4 regions of the Bacillus sp. JJ1609 genome follow, and region 1 is predicted to be linked to each of the others. Evidence: predicted binding sites of a transcription regulator. Region 1 holds the regulator's gene; each other region holds the start of a gene.
The links. Region 1 encodes LexA, which represses DNA repair genes until DNA is damaged. Its sites were predicted from a motif close to CGAACATATGTTCG; they were not measured.
Positions count from the first base shown of each region.

Region 1 (6,143 bases):
TGTGAATGGCGCCACCGCTGCGGCCAAACCTTGAACCGTGATCACTACCGTCATGCTGGTGATTTAATCATATGTTCCCATGACTTTTATATGGAACATGTCTGGACGAAAGAGTCCCGCAAAAGGGAAGGGCAAATGCCGCTTCTCCCTGAAGCGAGCACCGTCATTTTTGATGAAGGCCACCTGCTTGAATTTGCAGCGCAAAAAGGGCTTACTTATCGTTTTAACTCACAAACGCTGACGACGGTCCTAACAGGATATATGCATCAGGATGTTAGGGAAGAGTCGCTTTATTTAATCGAGGATATTTTAGAGCTTCATGATGCATGGTTCGACCTGCTTGTTGATAACTCAGTAGCGGTTGTAGGATCTAATCGAAAAGAAGTTCCGCTCCTTGCTAGTATCAGGAAAACAGCTGAAACCCTTGAGAAAAAGGTAAGTGATTTGATGGATCAGCTTGTTTTTGATGCTGAATTATTCGTCATCGATGATTACCATTTGAAAATCATGGAAGAGTATTTGGAGTTCTTTGCTTATGGTTTAGGAATTTTCCTTAAAAATGATGAAGGGATCTTCTGGCTTGAGGAGAATGAGGTTCAAACATCATTGGTTATTATGCCTCGATTAGTTGAAGAAATTTTGAAGAAGGAAGTCTTTTCACAAAATATTCCTTTTGTTTTTTCTTCAGCTACATTATCCCAGGCTGGCGACTTTAGTTATATTGCTAAAAGCCTTGGTATTGAACAGTTTTCTTCCTTTACAGTGGCGTCTCCGTTTGATTATGAAGAGCAGATGAAGATGGCGGGACACATCCAGACAGATGAAACGAATAAATGGGAGCAGATTGGGGCCGACTTATTAAGCCAAAACGGAAAATCTCTTGTGTTATTTTCATCCTCTCAGGAAATGGAACGCTTTAGGGCATGGGCAGATATTCAAAAATGGCCATTTGCCATACTTTTTGAGGGAGACAGAGAAATTAGTGAAACCGTAAAGGCCTTCCAAAGCGAGCATACAACAGTACTATGTTCTTATAGTTTATGGGAAGGATTGGACGTTCCAGGTGAATCATTAATCCAGGTGATTATTTCTTCCTTGCCGTTCCCTCCTCATGATCCTGTTTTCCAGGCGAAACGAAAGCATGCCAATAACGCAACTGTAGAGATTGACCTGCCATATATGCTGCTGCGTTTAAGGCAGGGAATGGGCCGTTTGATTAGGAGCAGCCAGGATTCCGGAATTGTACATCTGTGGTTAACTGCTGGGCAAAAGGAAGCCTATTTAAATGACATCGTAAAAGTTCTCCCTGTTCAGAATGTAAAATGGTACTAGAAAATATTAAAGATGAAAAAGACTCCCGGAAGATAAATACCTCCGGGATTCTTTTTAGCGAATTAGGTGTGGATTTAAATTAGAACCAGCATCCACATTTTCTGTGGTGGCGATTACGATCATCACGATCGCGATCACGATCACGATCATCTCTATCATCCTGAGCACCTTCTAAGTCTTCGATAATACAACGGCGCACTGCGCGGCAAAGATCATCAAAGTCAATAGTTGCTCTCACTTGATTACGGTCCCTATCCCTGTCCCTGTTAGGGAAAAAAACATTAGAAACATCGTTGTTATTTCTGTTGCATCCCATTTTTTTCAACTCCTTCCCTTGTTGATACATTATCTTATGAGATAATGGACAACATGCTAGGGGTTCTGCCCTGTAAATGGTAAAATGTGCTACTCTCCTAGATAAGGGGTAGTATAAATTAGATACACAAAGATAATCACGAAATAGTTTAGAACTGTATCTTTCCATTCTAAATGTGTTTCATCAATTAAAATGGTTAACAATATGGTTGTATTTATAAATGAACGGAGTTGATAAACATGAGTAAAGCGAAGAGTAAAGGCGGAACAGGTCGAGGTACAGGTAAAAAAGGATGGAACAGATGGCAATCAAGCGCGAATAAGGCTAAAAGTGCCAAGCCTTATAAGAGTAAAGGTGTGAAACACCAGGATAAAACAGAAGAATAATAAAGGGGCTAGTCCGTAATGGAGATGGTTTATAGAGAATCTGAAGGTTCCATAATCAGTAAAACATCTTATTTAATAGATTCATATGTAAAAAAGCAAGCGGAAAGCCGCTTGCTTTTTTTTAATGCATATGACGGTATACTCCGATCACTTTGCCCAGAATCGAAACGTTGCGGAGGATAATAGGATCCATGGATGAATTTTCTGGCTGGAGCCTGAAATAATCCTTTTCCTTGAAGAAACGCTTAACTGTTGCTTCGTCTTCTTCTGTCATCGCAACAACGATATCACCATTGTTGGCCGTTTTCTGCTGCTTAACGATGACATAATCACCATCAAGGATTCCCGCTTCAATCATACTGTCTCCCATGATTTCAAGCATGAACACTTGCTCATCATGAGGGACGAGACGATCAGGAAGAGGGAAGTACTCTTCGACATTTTCGATTGCCGTAATCGGCATACCCGCAGTTACTTTACCAACGACAGGTACGTTGACAACATTATATTTAGGGATACGGCTATCTTCTTCTATTTCAAGGATTTCGATTGCGCGCGGCTTTGTAGGATCGCGTCTGATCAAGCCCTTGCTTTCTAGTCTAGCTAAATGTCCATGGACAGTGGAGCTGGAGGCAAGGCCAACCGCTTCGCCAATTTCGCGTACGGATGGTGGATATCCTTTTTTCTTGACTTCACCTTTAATGAACTCAAATATGTCTTGTTGCCGTTTCGATAACTTCGTCATATTCACGCACCTCGTATATTTTCTTGTCCTTATTATACCATGTCCTCTATCGAGATACAAACATAAGTTCGAATATTTAGTTGACACGAAACAAATGTTCGTTTTATAATGAAATCAAATGAACGAACATACATTCGCAAAGAGGTGCTGAACATGAAAAAACTTTGGGAAAACTATTCATATGCAATCATCCTGCTTGCTGTCAGCTTGATTTTTTCGTTAGTGGCGAAAGCTCATTTAAATATTTCAGACGATGCATACATAACTGTTACTATAGAAGAAGGGCAATCATTATGGGAGATTGCCGAAACATATGCAAATGAACATAATCTTTCAGAAAACGAGTTCGTTAGCTGGGTACAGAAAAAAAATGGAATAGCCGGCGAGGTGATTTTTCCTGGCGATGAACTTGTCATCCCCGTGATGGCTGAACAAGTAGAGCCGACACAGATTGCCGGCGCAGAAAGATAAAATAAGCAAAGCGAATAAGGTGACATCATGAAAGCAATTATTTATTGCCGCGTAAGTACGACAAAAGAAACACAGGAAACCTCACTGGCGAGGCAGGAGGAGGAATTAATCCGCCTTGCTGGCAGCTACGGCTTCGAGGTTCAGAGAATCATTAAGGAGCAGGCAAGCGGATACGATCTTGAAAGAGAAGGTATATTGGAACTCCTCGACCTAATTAAAGATAAAACAATCGGAGCACTGTTGATTCAGGATGAAACACGTCTTGGCAGAGGAAATGCTAAGGTCGCAATTCTCCACTGCATTTTAAAAGAAAAAATCAAGCTTTACAGTATTTCGCACAATGGTGAGCTTCAGCTTTCAGAATCAGATTCGATGGTGCTTCAAATTGTGAGCATGGTCGAAGAATATCAAAGAAAGATCCACAATATCAAAATCAAAAGAGGGATGCAGCGGGCTATTGAGCACGGATATAAGCCTCAGCGGAACTTGAAAAATCAAGGTGACCATTCTGGGAGAGAACGGAAAGATATGCCAATCGAAGAGATTGTCAAGCTCAGGAATAATGGTCTTACTTTTGCCGAGATTGCTGCAACATTAAGAGGCTTTGGGTTCAATGTTTCAAAAGCAACAGTTAATCGCAGATATCTAGAATACATAGAGACAAAGGATGAGGAAACTCCTTTCTTGTAAAAATCCCCTGATTCTAGTAACATGACTTTTAACGTAACTTTTTTACAAAGGAGCTTTACCAATGCTATCTAGTGATAAAATTGCCAGAATTAATGAATTGGCACGAAAAGCAAAAGCATCAAAGTTGACTGAGGAAGAGGCAAAGGAACAAACGAAGCTTCGAGCAGAATATCTGCAATCCTTCCGTTCTTCCATGCTTAATACATTAAAAGGTGTAACCATTGTGGATCCAGCTGGGAATGATGTTACTCCTGGTAAGCTAAAAGAATTTCAAAACAAAAATAAGCTTCATTAATAGAGTTCATACAAAGGGATACATAATGTTTGTATCCTTTTTCTGTTTCTAAAGTGAGTTGGAACAGTACTTAAAACAGCGTAACTGCGTGGATTCTGTTACATAACTTTAAGGCATTTGTGTCAAAATAAATAACTATACGGCCTTTTCTGTCTCCTTCAGGCACAATTTGTTGTATAATAATTATTCTCGCTATAATATTAAGATTGTAGCCAGTACTTATAGAAAGGATGTATTTAATGTTTAATAAAATTGATATGCTTTCAATTGATTCAATTCGTACTTTATCGATTGACGCAATTGAAAAGGCGAATTCCGGACACCCTGGCATGCCAATGGGAGCAGCTCCGATGGCATACACGCTTTGGACTCGTTACATGAACATCAACCCTAAAAATCCTGAATGGTTTAACCGTGACCGTTTTGTATTATCTGCAGGTCATGGATCAATGTTGTTATACAGCTTGTTGCACCTTGCAGGTTATGACCTTTCAATGGATGACATTAAGCAATTCCGCCAGTGGGGCAGCAAAACTCCAGGCCACCCTGAATTTGGCCACACAGCAGGAATCGATGCTACTACAGGTCCACTAGGACAAGGGGTTGCTATGGCAGTAGGTATGGCAATGGCTGAACGCCACCTTGCAGCTGTTTACAATAAGGACAACTATAACATCGTTGACCACTATACATATAGCATTTGCGGCGATGGAGACTTAATGGAAGGTGTATCAGCAGAGGCAGCTTCTCTTGCAGCTCACCTCAAATTAGGCAGATTGGTCGTTATGTATGATTCGAACGACATTTCACTGGACGGAGAGTTAAATAAGTCATTCTCTGAAAGTGTTGCTGACCGATTCAAGGCATATGGGTGGCAGTATATTCGTGTAGAGGATGGCAACAACCTTGAAGAAATCGCTAAAGCACTGGAAGAAGCGAAGACAGATGAAAATCGTCCAACATTAATCGAAGTAAAAACGGTTATCGGTTATGGTTCACCTAACCTTTCTGGTAAATCTGATGTTCACGGTGCTCCACTTGGCGCTGACGAACTTAAGCTTACTAAAGAAGCATACAAATGGACTTTTGAAGAAGACTTCCATGTCCCTGGCGAAGTATATGACCACTTTAAACAGCAGATTGCTGATAAGGGTGAACAAACTGAGCAGGCATGGAATGAACTATTCGCTAAATATAAGAGCGAGTATCCTGAACTCGGTGCACAGCTAGAAAAAGCAATGAATGCTGAGCTTGTAGAAGGATGGGATAAGGACATTCCGGTATATGAAGACGGAAAGAGTCTTGCAAGTCGTGCATCTTCAGGTGAAGCTCTTAACGGCATCGCAAAAAATCTTCCTTATCTAGTTGGAGGATCTGCTGACCTTGCGGGTTCCAACAAGACAATGATTAAAGGAACAGGAGATTTCTTCCCAGGTTCTTTTGAAGGCCGCAACATCTGGTTCGGAGTGCGTGAATTCGCAATGGGAGCAGCAATGAACGGAATGGCTCTTCACGGCGGTTTAAAAGTATTCGGGGGAACTTTCTTCGTATTCTCTGACTACCTTAAACCTGCAATCAGACTTGCTGCATTAATGGGATTGCCTGTGACATATGTATTCACTCATGACAGCATTGCAGTAGGAGAAGACGGACCAACACATGAACCAGTTGAACAACTTGCTGGTCTTCGCGCAATTCCCAACTTGTCAGTAATCCGTCCTGCTGATGGAAATGAAACAGCAGCGGCTTGGAAATTAGCTGTTGAATCAACAAAGACGCCAACTGCGCTTGTGTTGACTCGCCAAAACCTTCCTACCATTAAAGATACTGCTAAGAATGCTTATGAAGGAGTATCTAAAGGTGCATACGTAATTTCACCTGCAGGAAAAGAAACAGCAGATGCAATGC
Region 1 is NZ_JBALSS010000007.1:124,797-130,939, reverse strand. It holds gene V7654_RS08440 (ATP-dependent DNA helicase) at 1-1,332, shown strand, start outside; gene V7654_RS08435 (DUF3934 family protein) at 1,888-2,034, shown strand; gene lexA (transcriptional repressor LexA) at 2,156-2,779, opposite strand; gene yneA (cell division suppressor protein YneA) at 2,933-3,250, shown strand; gene V7654_RS08420 (YneB family resolvase-like protein) at 3,278-3,940, shown strand; gene V7654_RS08415 (DUF896 domain-containing protein) at 4,002-4,235, shown strand; gene tkt (transketolase) at 4,475-6,143, shown strand, end outside.

Region 2 (6,143 bases), on a different contig from region 1:
ATAATTTTTGAGGTGAAATGAAATGGCAGAATGGAAAAATGGAATTGCTAAACTTACGTTGCCGACGCCTTTTCCAGTAGGTGACGTAAATGCTTACCTAATAAAAGGAGACAGGCTGACGCTAGTCGATGCTGGTACAAAAACCTCGGATTCATGGGAGTCCTTCAAATCCCAGCTGGCGGAGCTTAAGCTTACTCCAGAAGATATAGAGCAGGTCATCCTCACACACGACCATCCAGACCATGTTGGATTACTTGATTTTATGCCAGATGAACTTGAAGTTTACGGCCACCCGCTTAATGAAAGATGGATCAACAGGACTCCTGAGTTCCAAAGTATACATAAGAAATTTTATGAAAAGCTATTTGTGCAATTTGGCATTCCCGAGCAATATTTTCTGCCATCCCTTAAAGTCATGAAAAAGACTTTAGTGTTTTCGTGTGACCGATCGCTATCGGGGACCCTGGTGGAGGATGACGTTCCTCCTGCTCTCCCAGGATGGCGAGTAATTGAGACTCCAGGACATGCGCAGAGTCATATCGTCCTTTTACGTGAGAAGGATGGGGTCATGATTGCAGGAGATACAATCCTTGCGGGCATCTCGCCCAACCCTTTGCTTGAGCCGCCGCTTCCAGGCGATTCAGAGCGGCCCAAACCGCTCGTGCAATATAATGCTTCGCTAAAAAAACTGCTGAAGTATCCGATAGGACTTGTATACACTGGGCATGGAGCGGAGATAACAGAATTGCACACATTAATAGAAAAAAGGCTTGCCAAACAGCATGACAGGGCCATGCAGGTGAAGAAAATGCTCGAAGGCAAGGAACTTTCTGTGTTTCAAATATGTACACTGTTATTTCCTTCGGTTTATGAACGTGAGTTGAATTTGACTATTTCTGAAACAGTTGGGCAGATAGATTATTTACAGTCCCTTGATGAAATTAATGTCAGGGAAGAAGGAACAGCCTTCTTTTACACAGCTAAATGAGGTGAATTTTTGTGCCATCGTTAACAGGAAAGAATATTATCATTACTGGAGCTTCAGGAGGAATCGGTGCTGAGATTGCCAGGCTTTGCGCAGAACGGGGAGCGAATCTTGTGCTCCTTGCAAGGGGCATTGAAAAATTAGAATTAATGAAAAAAGAATTGGAATTAACCCACTCAGTCAAAGTATTTGTCCATCAATTGGACGTGTCTGATACCGACGCAATTCGGACTGTTTTCACTAAGGTCATTGACGAAATAAAGCACGCGGACATTTTGGTCAATAATGCTGGTTTCGGGATTTTTGACCTCGCCCACGAAGCAAAGATCGACGAAATCAAAGCGATGTTCGACGTGAATGTCGTTGGTTTGATGGCTTGCACATCCATGGTTCTGCCAGGCATGAAGATGCAGAGGAGCGGTCATATCATCAACATCGCATCGCAGGCAGGCAAGATAGCCACCCCAAAATCGAGTGTCTATTCGGCAACGAAACATGCTGTCCTTGGCTATACGAACAGCCTGCGCATGGAGGTGGCCGATGACAATGTGTATGTGACGTCAGTCAATCCTGGGCCAATCGAAACAAATTTCTTTACTATTGCCGATAAGCAGGGTACGTATGTCAAGAATGTTAAAGCGTTCATGTTAAAGCCTGACTATGTCGCAAAACAAGTCGTGGACCGGATGCTGACAAAGACCAGGGAAATCAATCTCCCGCGCTGGATGAATGCAGGCAGCATTTTTTATGCGCTTTTCCCACGCGCCTTTGAGCGCATTGGCAGGAAGGCTTTCAACAAAAAATAACAACCTTTCGAAACCGCCGTGTTTTTGTGGCGGTTTTTATTTTGAGCCCTATACCAAGCAATTTTGCTATCTGCAGGTATTTAAAAGATTTTTTTAAAAAATGTAAAACTTTTTTCTAGCTTCCATGTCTAATAGGTAGATACAGTGTAAGGGGGAGACACATTGGAGCTTCAAGATTTAGTCCTTAAGGCGAAAAAAGGTGATGAAGCGGCATTTTATGAGCTGATGCAGCTTCATAAAATCCGCCTTTACCGGATCGCCCTGAGTTACTTAAGGAATAGCGACGACGCGGTTGAGGCGCTGCAGGAGGTCACATACAGGGCGTTCAGCTCCATCCGAAAGGTAAAGGAGCCGCAATATTTTACAACCTGGATTACGAGGATCTTGTTAAACTACTGCAATGATGAATTGAAGAAGCGGAAACGGATTCTCGTTAGCGATGACCTTATCAGCCTGATGGGGGCGGAACACCAGTCAAACTGGCTGGAGGTAGAGGAAGTCATTGGCAAGCTTGAACCAAAAATGAGGCAGGTCATTGAACTGAAGTATGTGCATGATTTTAAAATCAAGGAAATTGCCGATATTCTTGATTGTCCTGAAGGCACTGTGAAGACATGGCTTAATAAAGGGCTGAAGGAGCTCCGCGGACAGCTCGGGGAGAAGGGGGAATTGGGCTATGCTTAATGCTGAGGAAAATAAGTTAACTCAGGCGCACGCTGCACTCGAGAATATCGACATCCCTGAATTCCAGTTGGATCAAGCGATTTCAGCAGGAATCAGCAAAGGGAAAAGAAAGGAAAAGAAAAATCTGCTGCTAATGAGGACGTTAGCATCTGCCGCCATCCTGATTTTTGCTTTTACAGCCTTGCTCAGGACATCAGAAACCTTCGCCTCCTATGTTACCTCGATTCCTGGAATGGAGAAGATTGTAGAGTTAGTCCGTTTTGACAAAGGCTTGACGGCAGCAATCGAAAATGACTTTGCCCAGAAAATCGGCGTATCAGATGAACATGAGGGCCTGAAAATCACCTTGGATTCAGCGATTGTTGATGAACAGATGATGGTGCTGTTTTATAAGATTGATTCTTCTGCTGGTCACAAGGAAATTGCGATTGATAACATCCAGCTTACCGATGACAAAGGAAAGAAATTGGAATTAAGCTCCTCTTTCTCTGTGGGACCAATTGATTTACAAAAAGAAGGGGAGACTGTTCAGGAAATGACCTATTACTTTTATGGAAAGGTCGCTCCTGAAAATATGAAGTTGAGCTTCCAGCTTGCTGAAGGGAGAACGGAAACTGGAGAGCTGCGTAATAAACTTGCTGATACATGGGTTCTTCCTTTCTCAATTGATAAGGAAGCCTACAAGGATAAGAGAGAAATCATTGAGGTAAATAAAACGGTCAGTTTTGAAGGCCAGAAGGTAACAGTTGAAAAGGTATCGATTTATCCAACAAGGATTGGTGTTACTGTTCATTTTGATGAGAAAAACACTAAGCAGATTTTCGCGATCGAAGACCTTCGTATCGTTGATGAAAGCGGCGAGGAATGGGCAACAATCGCAAATGGAATCAGTGCTTCCCATATTAGTGATTATAAGCAGGAAATCTATCTCCAGAGTAATTTCTTTAAAAATCCAAGAGAGCTTTATTTGAGATTCAGTTCAATCAGGGCCCTCGATAAGGATCAACTGACAGTTGTTGTCGACCCTGATCAGCTTAAGATTATCGAAAGACCACGCGACGGTCGTCTTCTGAGAGTGGAAAGAGAAGGCGAGGATTTGAAATTCACTTATCTTGGAGAACGGGGAGTTACTCCATTTCAAAACGCGATTGACTCAGAAGGAAAGCAAATTGGCAGCGGCCAATCAATGTGGACCACCGACGGCGTGGCAGAACAGCAAATCCTGCTTCCTTATTTTGGGGAAGATGCCGCCCCAGGACTGATCACTTTGCAAATAACCGATTATCCTACGAAGGTTAAAGGTGATGCCAATATTAAAGTAAAATGAATTGAAGGCTGTCCCTGCACTGGGGCAGCCTTTTTATGTAGCCAAAAATTCATAAACCGCATCATTGATGATATCATGCAAGTCCGCTTCAGGTTCCTGGTTTTTCAGCTCGGTAATCTTCTTATATATTTCTTCGAATTCCACTTCGCCAAACGGCAGTGAATCATCATGCCGATACTGTACGAAGCACTTCTGAACCATTTTGCGTATGAGTTTTTCATCCATAACATTAGCACCTCTCATCCTGATTATACTCTCAACTGCCAGCCGAAAACAGCCTCCTGTAAAATTGTCCAGCTCTGGCATGCCCCCCCAAATAAACCTTAATTAAGTCATTCCGCCGGAAATTCCCCATTGAAACCGAACGCATATTCGCTTAATATTATGGGTATAATGAAACAGAACAAACGTTCCTTTTATTAGGAACGAAACATAAACTAAGCAGAAAGGAGAGACACAGAAAATGGTCGATTACAGCGAAATGCCGCAAAACAAAATTCTTTGTGTTGATATGAAAAGCTTCTATGCCAGTTGTTCCGCGGTCATGCTCGACCTTGATCCTCTTGAATGCTACCTGGCTGTAGTCGGGAACCTCGACCGTCCGGGAAGCGTCGTCCTGGCAGCCTCGCCCCGTTTGAAAAAGGACTTTGGCATTAAAACCGGATCGCGAAAGTTTGAAATTCCCGATGATCCGCGAATTATTGTCGTTGATCCCCAAATGTCAACGTACCTGAGAATTTCCACTGAAATCTCCCGTGTATTCAATCGCTATGTCCCAAAGGAAGCGATCCATACCTACAGTGTCGACGAAAGCTTTATAAAAGTAGATGGAGCTTCAAAGCTTTGGGGAGACGCTTCCTCAATAGCAAAAAAAATCAAAGATGATATCGAGCGCGAGTTCCAGCTTCCTTGCGCAATCGGGATTGGCCCGAACATGCTGATGTCAAAATTATGCCTTGACCTTGACGCGAAGAAGAAGGGAATTGCCGAGTGGACATATGAAGACGTACAGACAAAGCTGTGGAATGTCTCACCGCTTCGCGAAATGTGGGGAATAGGCCGCCGTGTCGAAAAAACGCTGAACGGCATGGGGATTTTCACAGTCGGTCAGCTTGCACGCTATGACCTTGAAAAATTGGAGAAAAAATTCGGTATTATGGGCAACCAGCTTTACTGGCATGCCTGGGGAATTGATTTTTCGGATATCGGTGCCCCGATCATGGAAGGGCAGGTCAGCTTTGGAAAAAGCCAGATATTGCTTCGAGATTATAAAGAGGAAGAGGAAATCAAGCATGTCATTCTTGAAATGTGCGAGGAAGTGGCACGCCGGGCAAGGAACCATGGGAAAGCAGGACGGACAATCAGCTTTGGGATTGGCTACAGCCAGGATGAATTTGGCGGAGGCTTCCACCGTTCAAGGACGATAGAAGAACCTACGAATGTCACGATGGAACTGTATCGCGTATGCCTTGAGCTATTTGCTGAGAACTATACAGGAAAAACGGTGCGCAGCATTGCGATTTCACTTGGAAACCTCGTTGTTGACAGCGAATTTCAATTGAGCTTATTTGAGAAGAACGGATGGAAGAAGAAGGAGCTTGGCTATGTGATGGACCGGATTCGCAGCCGATATGGCTCGGCAGCGTTGCTAAGGGCTGTTTCTTATACTACGGCTGGTACAGCAAGACATCGTGCCGCGTTGGTCGGAGGGCATAAAGGCTAATAATGATAGTGGGGAGGAGATTTTATGATTCGTGACCGAGGAAGAATTAAATGGACGTCCATGATGCTTCCTGAACATGTAAAGCTGTTGCGGGACTGGGCGCAGGAAGACGAATATGAAAAAGAAAAACAGCTGGATGAACAGCAGCTCGAACAATTGAATGAAACCATCCTGGAAGCGATGGAATATAACCGTCCGGTCAGCATCGCCTATTATCGTCAGCGGAAGTATGAACTGGTGATTGGGAAAATCCATTACTGGAATGAACTCGGCCAGAAACTTCATATCGTGGACAAATTCGAAGAAATCCATCGCATTCAGCTTTCAGCCATTGCCGATGTCCGGCATGCGGATGAATGGTGACCAAGAGAGAATTCGCTCCATAAAAAAAGAGCAATGGGATACCCATTGCCCTCTCACTATTACTCAGTCTCATCAGGCTGAGGAGCACGCACGACTGATTCAAAATTTCCTTTGTGGGAAGCATCGCAAAACGGCATATTTTTACTCATGCCGCAGCGGCAAAGCGAAAAAGCCGGCTTTGTTTCGAATTTGTTCCCGGCACCATCCAATAATTCTACATCTCCAGTAATCCTTAATGAACCATTATCATTTACT
Region 2 is NZ_JBALSS010000003.1:11,383-17,525, forward strand. It holds gene V7654_RS01860 (MBL fold metallo-hydrolase) at 23-988, shown strand; gene V7654_RS01865 (SDR family NAD(P)-dependent oxidoreductase) at 1,000-1,791, shown strand; gene V7654_RS01870 (sigma-70 family RNA polymerase sigma factor) at 1,954-2,475, shown strand; gene V7654_RS01875 (DUF4179 domain-containing protein) at 2,468-3,802, shown strand; gene V7654_RS01880 (YqzH family protein) at 3,836-4,027, opposite strand; gene V7654_RS01885 (DinB/UmuC family translesion DNA polymerase) at 4,266-5,525, shown strand; gene V7654_RS01890 (YolD-like family protein) at 5,550-5,888, shown strand; gene V7654_RS01895 (CDGSH iron-sulfur domain-containing protein) at 5,948-6,143, opposite strand, start outside.
Region 2: the regulator LexA is predicted to act here: its motif matches at 4,164-4,177, upstream of V7654_RS01880 (YqzH family protein).

Region 3 (6,143 bases), on a different contig from region 1:
CGTCTCGAAGCTGGCTTAAGCAGTAAATCCATGGAAGCTGCAAGCGTTGGTCTAAAGAATTCACTCTTTGCCGTGACCATTTTTAGTGGCTCTATTTTAGTGGCGATGGGAAGGATCATCGGTGATGGAGGAGCCTTTTTTCAAATCGTCGACATCGCGGTCAAACCGGATCAGCAAGGAAAGGGACTTGGAAAGCTGGTAATGAAGGAATTGATGTCCTATCTTGAGCAAAATACGTATCCGGGCTCGTATGTCAGCTTGATAGCCGATGACCCGGCAAATAAACTTTATGAACAATTTGGGTTTTCTTATACATACCCTGAATCTCATGGGATGTATCGAAAATATTGAAGCGGCAAATGTAAGTTCGTAAGCTTCTCAAAAAATAGGACTATTAATGATGACTAATACCATAGGATAATGATGACTAATACCATAGGAATGTGATTTCTGAAAACAGTGATGCTCTTGTGGAAAATGGTTCTTTAGCATGGAGGGATCCTGGTCTGGTAACTAAGATACAAAGGATGCTCCTATCGCTTATTGGGGTCATTTGCAATCTATGAGCCTTTAAAATTGTGAAGTATCATAAAATTTGGTAATTCACAAATCCTCTTGTAATACTTGTAAATTAATAGTATATTTTTCCTACAAAGTCGTTGTTTAATATTTACATATTTGGTTTTTCTTAAGTGCTTCGGGAGGAATACATTGTGGATATATATGTTGCAAGGCAGCCCATTTTTGATATGAACGAAAACACTGTTGCTTATGAACTGCTTTACAGAAGCAGCACTGTCAATAATTATCAGCACACAAATGGAGATCAGGCTACCACTGATGTCATCGTGAACAGTTTCTTGAATATTGGAATTAAGGAATTGTCTAATGGTAAGCCATGTTTTATTAATTTTACAGAGAAATTATTGAAGCTGGGCGTGCCTGCATACTTCAACCCCTTATCCATCGTGGTGGAAATTCTTGAGACAGTTGAAATAAATGAAGAAATTCTTGCTATTTGTAAGGAATTAAAGGCGCATGGTTATATAATCGCTCTTGATGATTTTTTCGTTTCACAGTGGAATGATCTGACCGTTGAATTATTGGATTATGTGGATATCATCAAGATTGATTTCAGGACAACCAACCGCTCTGACAGACAAGAAATGCTCAGGTTTATAACAGGAAGGAATATCAAATTTCTGGCGGAAAAAGTGGAAACGATTTCAGAATACCATGAGGCAAAAGAAGATGGGTTTGAATACTTTCAGGGATTTTATTTCAGCAAGCCAGTGATTTTGAATAGTTACGATATACCATCCTATTATCATTCTTATTTTCAAATATTAAAAGAAATAGAGTGCCCCGAACCTGATCTTGAAAAAATCAAGGATGTCATTGAAAAAGATATATCATTATCCTATAAATTGCTCCGGCTGATTAATAATCCTGTGTTCCGTCCGAGAAATGAAGTTTCTTCGATTAAGCAGGCGATTATTTTGTTGGGGCTCAATGAAATCAAGAAATGGATTTATGTTTTGGCAATAAGAGGAGCAGACAGAGGCGGCGCTGACGGTGGTTCAAAGGAACGGGAAATAATTGAGCTTTCGCTGAAACGTGGGAAGCTGGGTGAATTGATTGGCAGAAAGGTTGGCAGAGAGGTATTGTCATCAAAGTATTTCCTGCTCGGAATGTTCTCGCTGATGGATTCATTGCTGCATCACCCGATGGATGAGCTTCTTGAGGACCTGCCTTTGAGCAATGAGCTGAAGAATGCCCTATCAGGTGAAAAGAACGATGAATATATGATGCTTCAATTCTTAAAGGATATTGAACTTGCCTTCCACGAAGGTGCGGAGCTAAAGTTCAATCCGACCTCTATGCATTTAGAAGAACTTTTCCGTCTGTATGGTGAGGCTAGTGACTGGGCAACCAAAGTCTTGAGTGAAGTTAGCGTGTAAATGGAATAGGATAGAGAGTATGCAGAGAGTCCCTTATCTTGGCATGCTCTTTTTGTTTGCAGATGTTTCTTGTAACCTGCTGCTAAAACAGCTATATTCATAAATAGAAGATTTTTTTGTTCGTTAAATTGTTTGAATGAGGTGTTCATTGTGGTGCTAAAATATTTGTCCGCTCTTATTCTTCCTGGATTCATGGTCGTTTTTTTCACCAGGGTTGCCTATAATCATATCCTTGCGCTGGTGTTAACCGTTGCCTTGATCGCTGCTTCTGTTTATAAAGGATACACAGATTCATTTCTGTTGATTGTCGTTGATGCTTTTTCGCTTACGTTAGGCTTTTATTTGGCAAACCTGATGATGAAGCAGAACAAGAAGCGGCAGTGATTGCGGTAAATTTTTTAAAAGCACATAGAGAGCCTGTCGAATCTTGTTCGGCAGGCTTTTTCTTATGGCAAAAGGTTTGAGGGATATTCAATCAAACATTTGATTAACGATAATCCGGGCTACTTCTCCATAATTCTGCAAATGAAAAATATTTTTTTCGAATGTTTGTTCGCTTTTTATTGGTTTGTTTTACCTGCTTTGTGGTAGAATGAGGATATGACTTTTTGACAGCTTAGGAAAACTGATTATAGATGAAGGCTCTTTTTGAAATGGTGTCTGAACCAAGAATGTGTTTAGAACTAGTAAAAATTCAAAATCCGATTTTTACTAGTTAAAGCAATAAAGTTTACGAAAAGAGCCAAAATGAAATTAAAATTACAGGAGGCTTTTCTGTGAAGGACCAATTTGAATTAGTCTCGAAATATTCCCCGCAGGGAGACCAGCCTGCGGCGATTGTAGAACTGGTACAAGGCATTCGCGAAAATAAGAAGCACCAGACGCTTCTAGGGGCTACCGGTACAGGTAAGACGTTCACGATTTCAAATGTGATCAAGGAGATCAACAAGCCGACGCTTGTGATTGCCCATAATAAAACGCTGGCAGGACAGCTTTACAGTGAGTTCAAGGAGTTTTTCCCGAACAATGCTGTTGAGTACTTTGTCAGCTACTATGATTATTACCAGCCAGAGGCGTACGTGCCTCAGACCGATACATTCATTGAAAAGGATGCCAGCATTAACGATGAAATTGATAAGCTGCGCCACTCTGCGACATCTTCCTTGTTTGAACGAAAAGATGTCATCATCATCGCCAGTGTATCCTGCATCTATGGTCTCGGTAATCCTGAAGAATACCGTGACATGGTCGTTTCGCTGAGAACTGGCATGGAAATTGAGCGGAACAAGCTATTGCACCGCCTTGTTGATGTCCAGTATGAACGGAATGACATCGATTTCAAGCGCGGGACTTTTCGCGTCCGCGGTGATGTTGTGGAAATTTTCCCGGTATCTCGCGATGAGCATTGCATGCGGATTGAGTTTTTCGGAGATGAAATCGACCGGATCCGTGAGGTTGATGCATTGACTGGTGAAATAATCGGTGAACGTGATCATGTAGCAATCTTCCCGGCATCCCACTTCGTCACTCGTGAGGAAAAATTGAGAATCGCCATCGAGAATATTGAAAAAGAACTCGAAGAACGACTTGAAGTACTTCGCGCCGAGGAAAAACTGCTAGAAGCCCAGAGGCTTGAGCAACGGACAAGGTATGACCTTGAAATGATGCGTGAAATGGGTTTTTGCTCTGGGATTGAAAACTACTCACGCCACCTGACATTAAGGCCGGCTGGAGCAACACCATATACTTTGATCGACTACTTCCCGGAAGATTTTTTGATTGTAGTAGATGAGTCGCATGTTACATTGCCGCAAATAAGGGGAATGTTTAATGGTGACCAGGCTCGTAAGCAGGTTCTTGTGGATCATGGTTTCCGTCTGCCATCGGCAATGGATAACCGCCCGCTGACGTTCCCTGAATTTGAGAAACATGTTCATAATGCTGTTTTCGTCTCCGCTACCCCTGGTCCATATGAATTAGAGCACACACCTGAAATGGTCCAGCAGATCATCCGTCCGACAGGGTTGCTTGACCCGACGATTGATGTAAGGCCGATCGAGGGACAGATTGATGACTTGATTGGAGAGATCCATGAAAGAGCAAAACGGAATGAACGGGTATTGATTACCACTTTAACTAAAAAAATGTCTGAGGACCTGACTGATTATCTTAAGGAAATCGGCATAAAAGTGCAGTACCTTCATTCCGAGGTTAAGACACTTGAAAGAATTGAGATTATCCGCGAGCTGCGGCTAGGCAAGTATGATGTGCTCATCGGGATCAACCTACTAAGGGAAGGAATAGATATTCCTGAAGTATCGCTTGTGGCAATCCTTGATGCAGATAAAGAAGGCTTCCTCCGTTCCGAAAGGTCGCTCATCCAGACGATTGGCCGTGCAGCGAGGAACGAGCGCGGACATGTCATCATGTATGCAGATAAGATGACGAACTCAATGGAATTGGCCATCAGCGAAACGAAGCGCCGCCGTGCGATCCAGGAAGAGTATAATGCGAAGCATGGTATCACACCGCAGACGATCCAGAAGGAGATCCGCGATGTAATTCGTGCGACCATTGCTGCCGAAGATCAGGAAGAATACAACCCGGCAGAGGGTTTGAAGAAGCTGTCAAAGAAAGATCGCGAACAAGTGATTTTAAATATGGAAAAGGAAATGAAGGAAGCGGCGAAGTCACTCAACTTCGAACGAGCGGCCGAGCTGCGTGACCTCATTCTTGAGTTAAAAGCGGAAGGATGACGATAAAATGGCTATGGATAAATTGATAGTTAAAGGCGCCAGAGCCCATAACTTGAAAAATATAGATGTCACCATTCCGAGAGATAAGCTTGTGGTGCTGACAGGACTTTCCGGTTCAGGGAAGTCCTCACTGGCCTTCGATACCATCTATGCCGAAGGACAGCGCCGTTATGTCGAGTCATTATCGGCATATGCGCGCCAATTTCTTGGACAGATGGACAAGCCTGATGTCGATTCAATCGAAGGATTGTCTCCTGCGATTTCAATTGACCAGAAAACGACGAGCCGGAATCCTCGTTCCACGGTTGGAACAGTGACGGAAATCTACGATTATTTACGATTATTATTTGCAAGGGTTGGACGTCCAGTCTGCCCTGTGCATAATATTGAAATTTCGTCCCAGACGATCGAGCAGATGGTCGACCGTGTACTCGAATATCCGGAAAGAACAAAGCTGCAAATCCTTGCACCGCTTGTTTCTGGCAGGAAGGGTACACATGCCAAGGTTCTTGAAGATGTAAAAAAACAAGGCTATGTCCGTGTCCGTGTCGACGGGGAAATGTTTGACCTTGGAGAAGATATTGAGCTGGAAAAGAACAAAAAACACTCCATTGAAGTCGTCATCGACCGCATTGTTGTCAAGGAAGGCATCGCTGCACGTCTTGCCGACTCCATGGAAGCTGCTCTTAAGCTTGGTGAAGGCAATGTACTGATCGATGTTATCGGTGAAGAAGAATTGATGTTCAGCGAGAATCATGCCTGCCCGATTTGCGGTTTTTCAATCGGTGAGCTTGAGCCAAGGATGTTCTCCTTCAATAGTCCTTTTGGAGCTTGTCCAGAATGTGATGGACTAGGTGCTAAGCTTGAAGTGGATGTTGAACTCGTCGTTCCTAATAAGGACCTGACATTGCGCCAGCATGCGATCGCTCCTTGGGAACCTACTAGCTCGCAGTATTACCCATCACTGCTTGAGGCAGTCTGCAACCATTATGACATCGATATGGATGTTCCAGTAAAAGACCTGCCTGACCACCAGATGGATAAAATCCTTCACGGTTCGGGTAAAGACCGGATTTATTTCCGTTATGAAAATGATTTTGGCCAGATTCGTGAAAATTATATTGTTTTTGAGGGAGTTCTCAAAAATATCGAGCGCCGTTATAAGGAAACAGGCTCTGACTATATCCGTGAACAAATGGAAAAATATATGGGTGAGCACGCCTGCCCAACATGTAAAGGCTACAGGTTGAAGCGTGAAACACTTGCAGTCCTTGTCGATGGCCGCCATATTGGTGAAGTAACTGCATTGTCAGTCGAGGAGGCACATCAGTTTTTCCAGAGTTTAAAGCTTTCGGAAAAAGAAATGAAGATCGCCAATATGATTTTCCGTGAAATCACGGAGCGTCTCGGCTTCCTGATCAATGTC
Region 3 is NZ_JBALSS010000005.1:51,225-57,367, forward strand. It holds gene V7654_RS03935 (GNAT family N-acetyltransferase) at 1-351, shown strand, start outside; gene V7654_RS03940 (EAL and HDOD domain-containing protein) at 714-1,961, shown strand; gene V7654_RS03945 (CsbA family protein) at 2,112-2,345, shown strand; gene uvrB (excinuclease ABC subunit UvrB) at 2,738-4,717, shown strand; gene uvrA (excinuclease ABC subunit UvrA) at 4,725-6,143, shown strand, end outside.
Region 3: the regulator LexA is predicted to act here: its motif matches at 2,504-2,517, upstream of uvrB (excinuclease ABC subunit UvrB).

Region 4 (6,143 bases), on a different contig from region 1:
CGTCTCGAGGGGCTAGGCGCTGGAGCTAGACAGTAAATTAATTGTAAGAATGATAAAGCCTACGCTTTTGTAATCGGTGCAAATTTTGCCAGCAGTCGTTTGATTCCTGTTGGGCTTGGGAACGCGATATCCAGCTCCAATCCTTCGCCAGAACCTTTTACACTGACAACTGTGCCTGTTCCCCACTTGCCGTGCTGCGCTTTGTCTCCAACCTTCCAGCCGATTTCCTCGCCGCCGCTTGTTGCTGCGACTGGACGGGCAACAGCACCTCGCTGCGGGATTGCCGGTCTTGCTGCTGGTCTGCCGCCGCTTAATGGCGCTGCTCTCTTTGGTTTCGGAGCAGCGTCCTCGACCAATTCAGCCGGGATTTCCTTGATGAACCTTGATTCTGGATTCATATTCGTACGTCCAAACAAGGTACGCATCTGGGCATTCGTAATGAACAACTCTTCCTCAGCACGTGTAATTCCCACATATGCAAGACGGCGTTCTTCCTCCATCTCCATCTCTTCCATCAATGAGCGGCTGTGCGGGAATACTCCCTCTTCCATCCCGATCAAGAAAACGACTGGGAATTCAAGGCCTTTTGCTGAGTGGAGCGTCATCAGGGTGACAACATCCGTCTTCTTTTGTCCGTCATCATCAAGACGATCAATATCAGCGACCAGCGCCAAGTCTGTCAGGAACGCGACTAGGGTTTTATCTTCACTGCTTTCTTCAAAGCTCTTTGTAACAGTTAAAAATTCATCCAAGTTCTCAAGTCGGCTCTGGCTTTCAATTGATTTTTCAGCCTTAAGCATTTCACGGTAACCAGATTTATCAAGGACTTCCTCAACAAGCTCGGTAACAGACAGATACTCCTGCTGATGAGTATAGTTCCTGATCAGATTGCGGAACTCAATCGCTGCTTTTTCGGCTTTCGGGCTGAGACCGATCATTTCAATCGTCTCAAGCGCCTGATACATGGACATATCGTGCATCGTTGCGAAGTTGGCGATTTTATCAATCGAAGTTGAGCCGATCGCGCGCTTCGGCACATTGATGACCCTCTGCAGACTGATATCATCATCAGGGTTTGAAATCAAACGAAGGTACGCAAGGACATCCTTGATTTCTTTTCTGTCATAGAACTTGATGCCGCCGACAATGTTGTAATCAATATTTGACTTCAGGAATGATTCCTCGATTACACGCGACTGGGCGTTCGTTCTGTATAAAATTGCAATGTCAGACAGCTTGCGGCCGTTCCTCAGGAGCTCCTGAATTCTGCCGATGACAAACTGGGCTTCACCCTGTTCGCTGTCCGCGCGATAGTACATAATTTTGTTTCCTTCAGCGTTTTCCGTCCAAAGGTTCTTCGGCTTACGGTTCATATTGTTCTGGATCACCATATTAGCCGCTAAAAGAATCTTCTTTGTAGAACGGTAGTTTTGCTCTAGTAAAATAACAGACGCATTCGGGTAATCCTTTTCGAATGAAAGGATGTTAGCAATATCAGCTCCGCGCCAGCGATAAATTGACTGATCAGAGTCACCGACAACGCAAAGATTCTGAAAACGCTGGGCCAGTAATTTTACAAGCATATATTGCGCCCTGTTCGTATCCTGATACTCATCGACATGGATATACTGGAACTTGCGCTGATAGAATTCAAGCACTTCAGGTACACGCATGAATAACGTTATCGTTGTCATGATCAGGTCATCGAAATCGAGAGCCTGGTTTTTGCGCAGCCTGCGCTGATACTCTTCATACACATCGCTGACCTTCTGTGAGAAGTAATCGCCAGCTGTTTTCGCGTATTCCTCTGGGGTGATCAATTCGTTTTTCGCTGAGCTGATCGTTCCAAGAATCGCACGCGGATCGAATTTCTTCGGATCCATGTTCTTGTCTTTCAAAATCGATTTGATAACAGACTGCTGGTCAGTCGTATCAAGAATCGTGAAGTTGCGGTTGAAGCCAAGACGATCGATGTCTCTTCGCAAAATACGAACACACATCGAGTGGAACGTCGAAATCCAGATATCGTCTGCCGCGCCTCCCATCATCTTTTGGATTCTCTCGCGCATTTCGCGCGCTGCTTTATTCGTAAACGTAATCGCAAGGATGTTATAAGGATTTACCCCTTTTTCCACCATTAAATACCCAATCCTGTGAGTCAATACTCTCGTCTTACCACTGCCCGCACCAGCCATCAACAATAATGGCCCGTCCAATGTCTTGACAGCCTTCTGCTGCTCCGGGTTCAAACCATTCAATAATTTATCCGTCAAAAATTGCACATTCCTCACCACCATACAAACATTTGTTCTTATCTTATATCAAAAACACCTAGTAGACAATCACACACATTAACGCACTACCTCACTGGGGGTCAGACCCCCACTACTTCACCGCATCACCGCACCGGGGGTCTGACCCCCAGCGCTTTAACGTACTGAAGTGGCTGCTACTGTTTTGAGTGCTTCTTCGAGGTTGCTGTAGACTACATTTCCTACGACGATTACGTCGGCGTGGGCGGCCATTTCGGCTGCCTGCTGTGCTGTTTCGATTCCGCCTCCGTAAAAGAGAACGGTCTTTTCCAGTGCGTCTTTTGCTGCTTTGACGAGCTCTGGGTCGCCATATGTGCCGCTGTATTCTAAATAGAAGATTGGCAGGTTGAACATCTTTTCGGCCATCATCGCATAGGCTCTAACGTCTTCAATATCCAATTCTGTCTTGGCATCGGTGAGCCTTGCAGCCTTGCATTCTGGATTCAGGATGCAATAGCCTTCCATCATAACCTCATCCCAATCCATCAAATCGCCGTATTCCTTCACTGCTTCGTGATGCATCCCGGTAATCCACTGCGGATTGCCGCTGTTGAGCACCGTCGGGATAAAGTAAAAATCGAATCCCGGTGTGATAGAATCGATAGTCGAAACTTCGAGAATGCATGGAACCGTGTAACGGCGGACTCGGGACATTAAATCAAGGACTCCTTCAAGAGTGACACCATCGGTCCCTCCTACCATGATCGCGTCGGTTCCAGACTCGCAGATTCTATCAAGTTCTTCATCAGTTATTTCTTTATTTGGATCGAGTTTAAACACATGTCGCCACTCGCGAACATCGTACATCCTTGAATTGCCCCCATTCTATATTTCCATTCCACCATTATAGCATTTGTTCTCTCCAGACAAAAAGGAAACATCAGGTTAATGGGGCAATTTAACAGATTAAATAGGAGAAGAACTTTTATTCTAACTTTCGCGTTTTATTCCTAACTTTCCGTCGTTTTTTCCTAACTTTTCGATATATTCCTAACTAGCCATCTCTTACACAAACCAAAAAACCGAAGCCACACTGGACCTCGGTTCCTGCAATTGTTCAGTTTTTAAATCCCAGGACCTAAGCCTGTTCCTTCGCTGCGTTCTCTTCTTCTTTCAATCTGTCCAATGCCAATTCATAAGCGTCGTTGCCATAGTTCAAGCAGCGCTTGACCCTGGAGATCGTTGCTGTGCTTGCACCTGTTTCTGTCTCGATTTTATGGTAGGTCTTGCCCTCGCGAAGCATGCGGGCAACTTCGAGGCGCTGTGCCAGTGACTGGATTTCGTTCACTGTCGCCAAATCATCAAAGAAGCGATACGCTTCGTCGAGATCTTTTAGCGATAAAATCGCCTTGAAAAGTTGATCTAATTCTTTACCTCTTAATTTATCAATTTGCATATAGTCATACCCCTTATATTCTCTTATTTTTATTTTGGCTGTTTCCGCTTTGTTTTTACTCCGCGAACATCGCCTTATTGTTCAGAGTCGAATGAGACATCGCTGATTGATGGGACGATGTTAATCCATGTTTTCCCGGGAACGAAACCAGCTTTTTCCCCATCCTTATAAGGAATAATCCTGCCAGCTTCATTTTTCCATTGTATCTCATTGACTTTGCCTTTTTGGAACAGATAACCAGTACCGCCTGATTCCAAATCAATCTCCCTGCGGCCAGCTGAATCTACGATGTTGTGATTCATTTGCACTACGAGAAGATTATCAATCAGCACCGGTTCTTTTGAATCGAGATCAGCCGTTTCTTCATTTCCTGAAAAACGATGATACTTCCCGGCTTCAGCATCGTATTCATAAATCAAATCGAATGCTGGCGTTCCGTAGGATACCATGATATCCTTGGCTGCTGCACCTTCAAGCCCATCGAATTCTTCCTTGCTTAAAAAAGCAGCAGAAGCCGGTGCCGCATCCATATCGTAGTCTCTTTTTTCAGCACCTTTTATCATATTCTCATATGTGATATATGAATTGTGCGGGGCCTTGCGAAAGCTTGCCCTCTTAAAAAGAGAACCGTCATACTGGATGCCGTTGATGTTGTCGATGTCCCCGCGATCGAGCATTTCCTTCGCTTCAGGACTATAGCCATGGGCTACAAAAAAGCTGTCATATCCTAAAGCCAGGTCGATAAAATACTCCCTCGCACTTCGGATGGGTCCAACCTTCTCAGGGTGTTCACTTTGGTAAATCGCAATCAGCCTTGTTACTTCCCCTTCAGCCAAAACCTCATAGATGAGATCCGCTTTATTAAGACCCGACTGCGGTCTTGCTTTCGGATGGTTATTGACCACCACCGCAATAGCTCTGCCGGCTGGCTCCTCTTTTGTGCCAATTCCCGTCAGCGGGAATTGATATGGAAGCTTCTCTGCTTCTTTGACAACGTCTTCAACTTCTTTTTCTTTATGTTGTTCCGCTGCATCTTTATCTGTCTTTGTCTCTTTACTGCTGCACCCGGCTAGAAGGATCATCATAGCCGCAGTTACAGCGATCCATTTTTTCATCATTCTCGCCACCCCTGTGAACTCCCTGTTCTCATGGCTGTAAATGTCTTGATGTACTTTTACATTTTAACGCATTATCGTTGGAAAGAGTACCGTTTTTTTCATGACGTCATAGATGCCCCGCTGCGTGATTCGGATATACGGCAAATGCGTCGATGAGAAGAACAATAATGAATAAATCGGGTCCGCAAACTTATAGCCCTTTTCCTTCAGATATTCCAGCAGCTTCTTTTCTTCCGCCATCAGCTCCCCTACTGGATGGCTGGACATGATACCCTGCAGTCTTAACGGAATTTCCCTTACAGGCACTCCATCCTCGCAGGCAACAATTCCGCCGCCAAGCTCCTTCATCCGGTTAAAAGCAGCCATCATATCCTGCTTGCTGTTGCCAATCAGGATAATGTCACCTGTATTGGAGAAAGAACTCGCAAGTCCCTGCAATTCAGTCGCAAAGCCTTTTAAAATCGTATTGATCCGCCACTCGCCATTCCGGTCAATCAGCATGAAAAAGCACTCATCATGACTTGAGGCTAATTCATCTCCAGACACATCGATTGAAATTGAATATGGTTTTGTAATGACCGAATTCTCCATTTTAATGCCAAATGGCATCGAGAATTGCATGTCATCAAGCGTCAGCTCCCAATCAATTTTTAACGGATCAAACCCTAATTCGGACCAATCCAGTTCGCTTGTCACTTCGATTGCCTCTCCGTTACGCTTCACCCACTGACCCTTTGCCAGCACTGAAACCGGAGTAGGTTCAAGCTCATCACTTAAAATGTTGATGTTCGCAATCCGGCCTGTCGCAATGTTCCCATGCAGATGCTCAAAATTGTAATATCGAGCCACATTGATTGTCGCCATATTGTAAGCATCAATAACGGGAACGCCCTTTTCAATCGCAATCCTGATCAACTCGTCAATAACACCATTTTCATAAAAAGCAGTAGACGCCCCGTCTGTCGTCATCATAAAACGGTCATAAACCGCAATATCCAGCTCATGGATTTCATCCAGCAGCTTTGGCAGGTCAGGACGGATAGAAGAATGCCTTAAGCTCACCATATAGCCCTGCATCAGCCTCCTCCTGACTTCCTCGCCAGTCATTGCTTCATGATCACAATCCGCCCCAAAAAGCATCATTTTTGCGAGCGTTTTTTCAGAAGCGCCCGGAAAATGCCCTTCGATTTTCTTATGAAGACGCTTTGTTTCCTGCATCCAGTGAAGAATCATGTCATCCCCGTTCATCAGCTTCGGCCAGCAGGTCAGCTCGCCCCCCTGCACGACATTCTCATGCTCAAGCCAGGCCCGGACATT
Region 4 is NZ_JBALSS010000006.1:17,439-23,581, reverse strand. It holds gene pcrA (DNA helicase PcrA) at 60-2,297, opposite strand; gene V7654_RS04760 (heptaprenylglyceryl phosphate synthase) at 2,430-3,119, opposite strand; gene V7654_RS04755 (YerC/YecD family TrpR-related protein) at 3,391-3,708, opposite strand; gene V7654_RS04750 (DUF3048 domain-containing protein) at 3,783-4,826, opposite strand; gene V7654_RS04745 (adenine deaminase C-terminal domain-containing protein) at 4,890-6,143, opposite strand, start outside.
Region 4: the regulator LexA is predicted to act here: its motif matches at 2,299-2,312, upstream of pcrA (DNA helicase PcrA).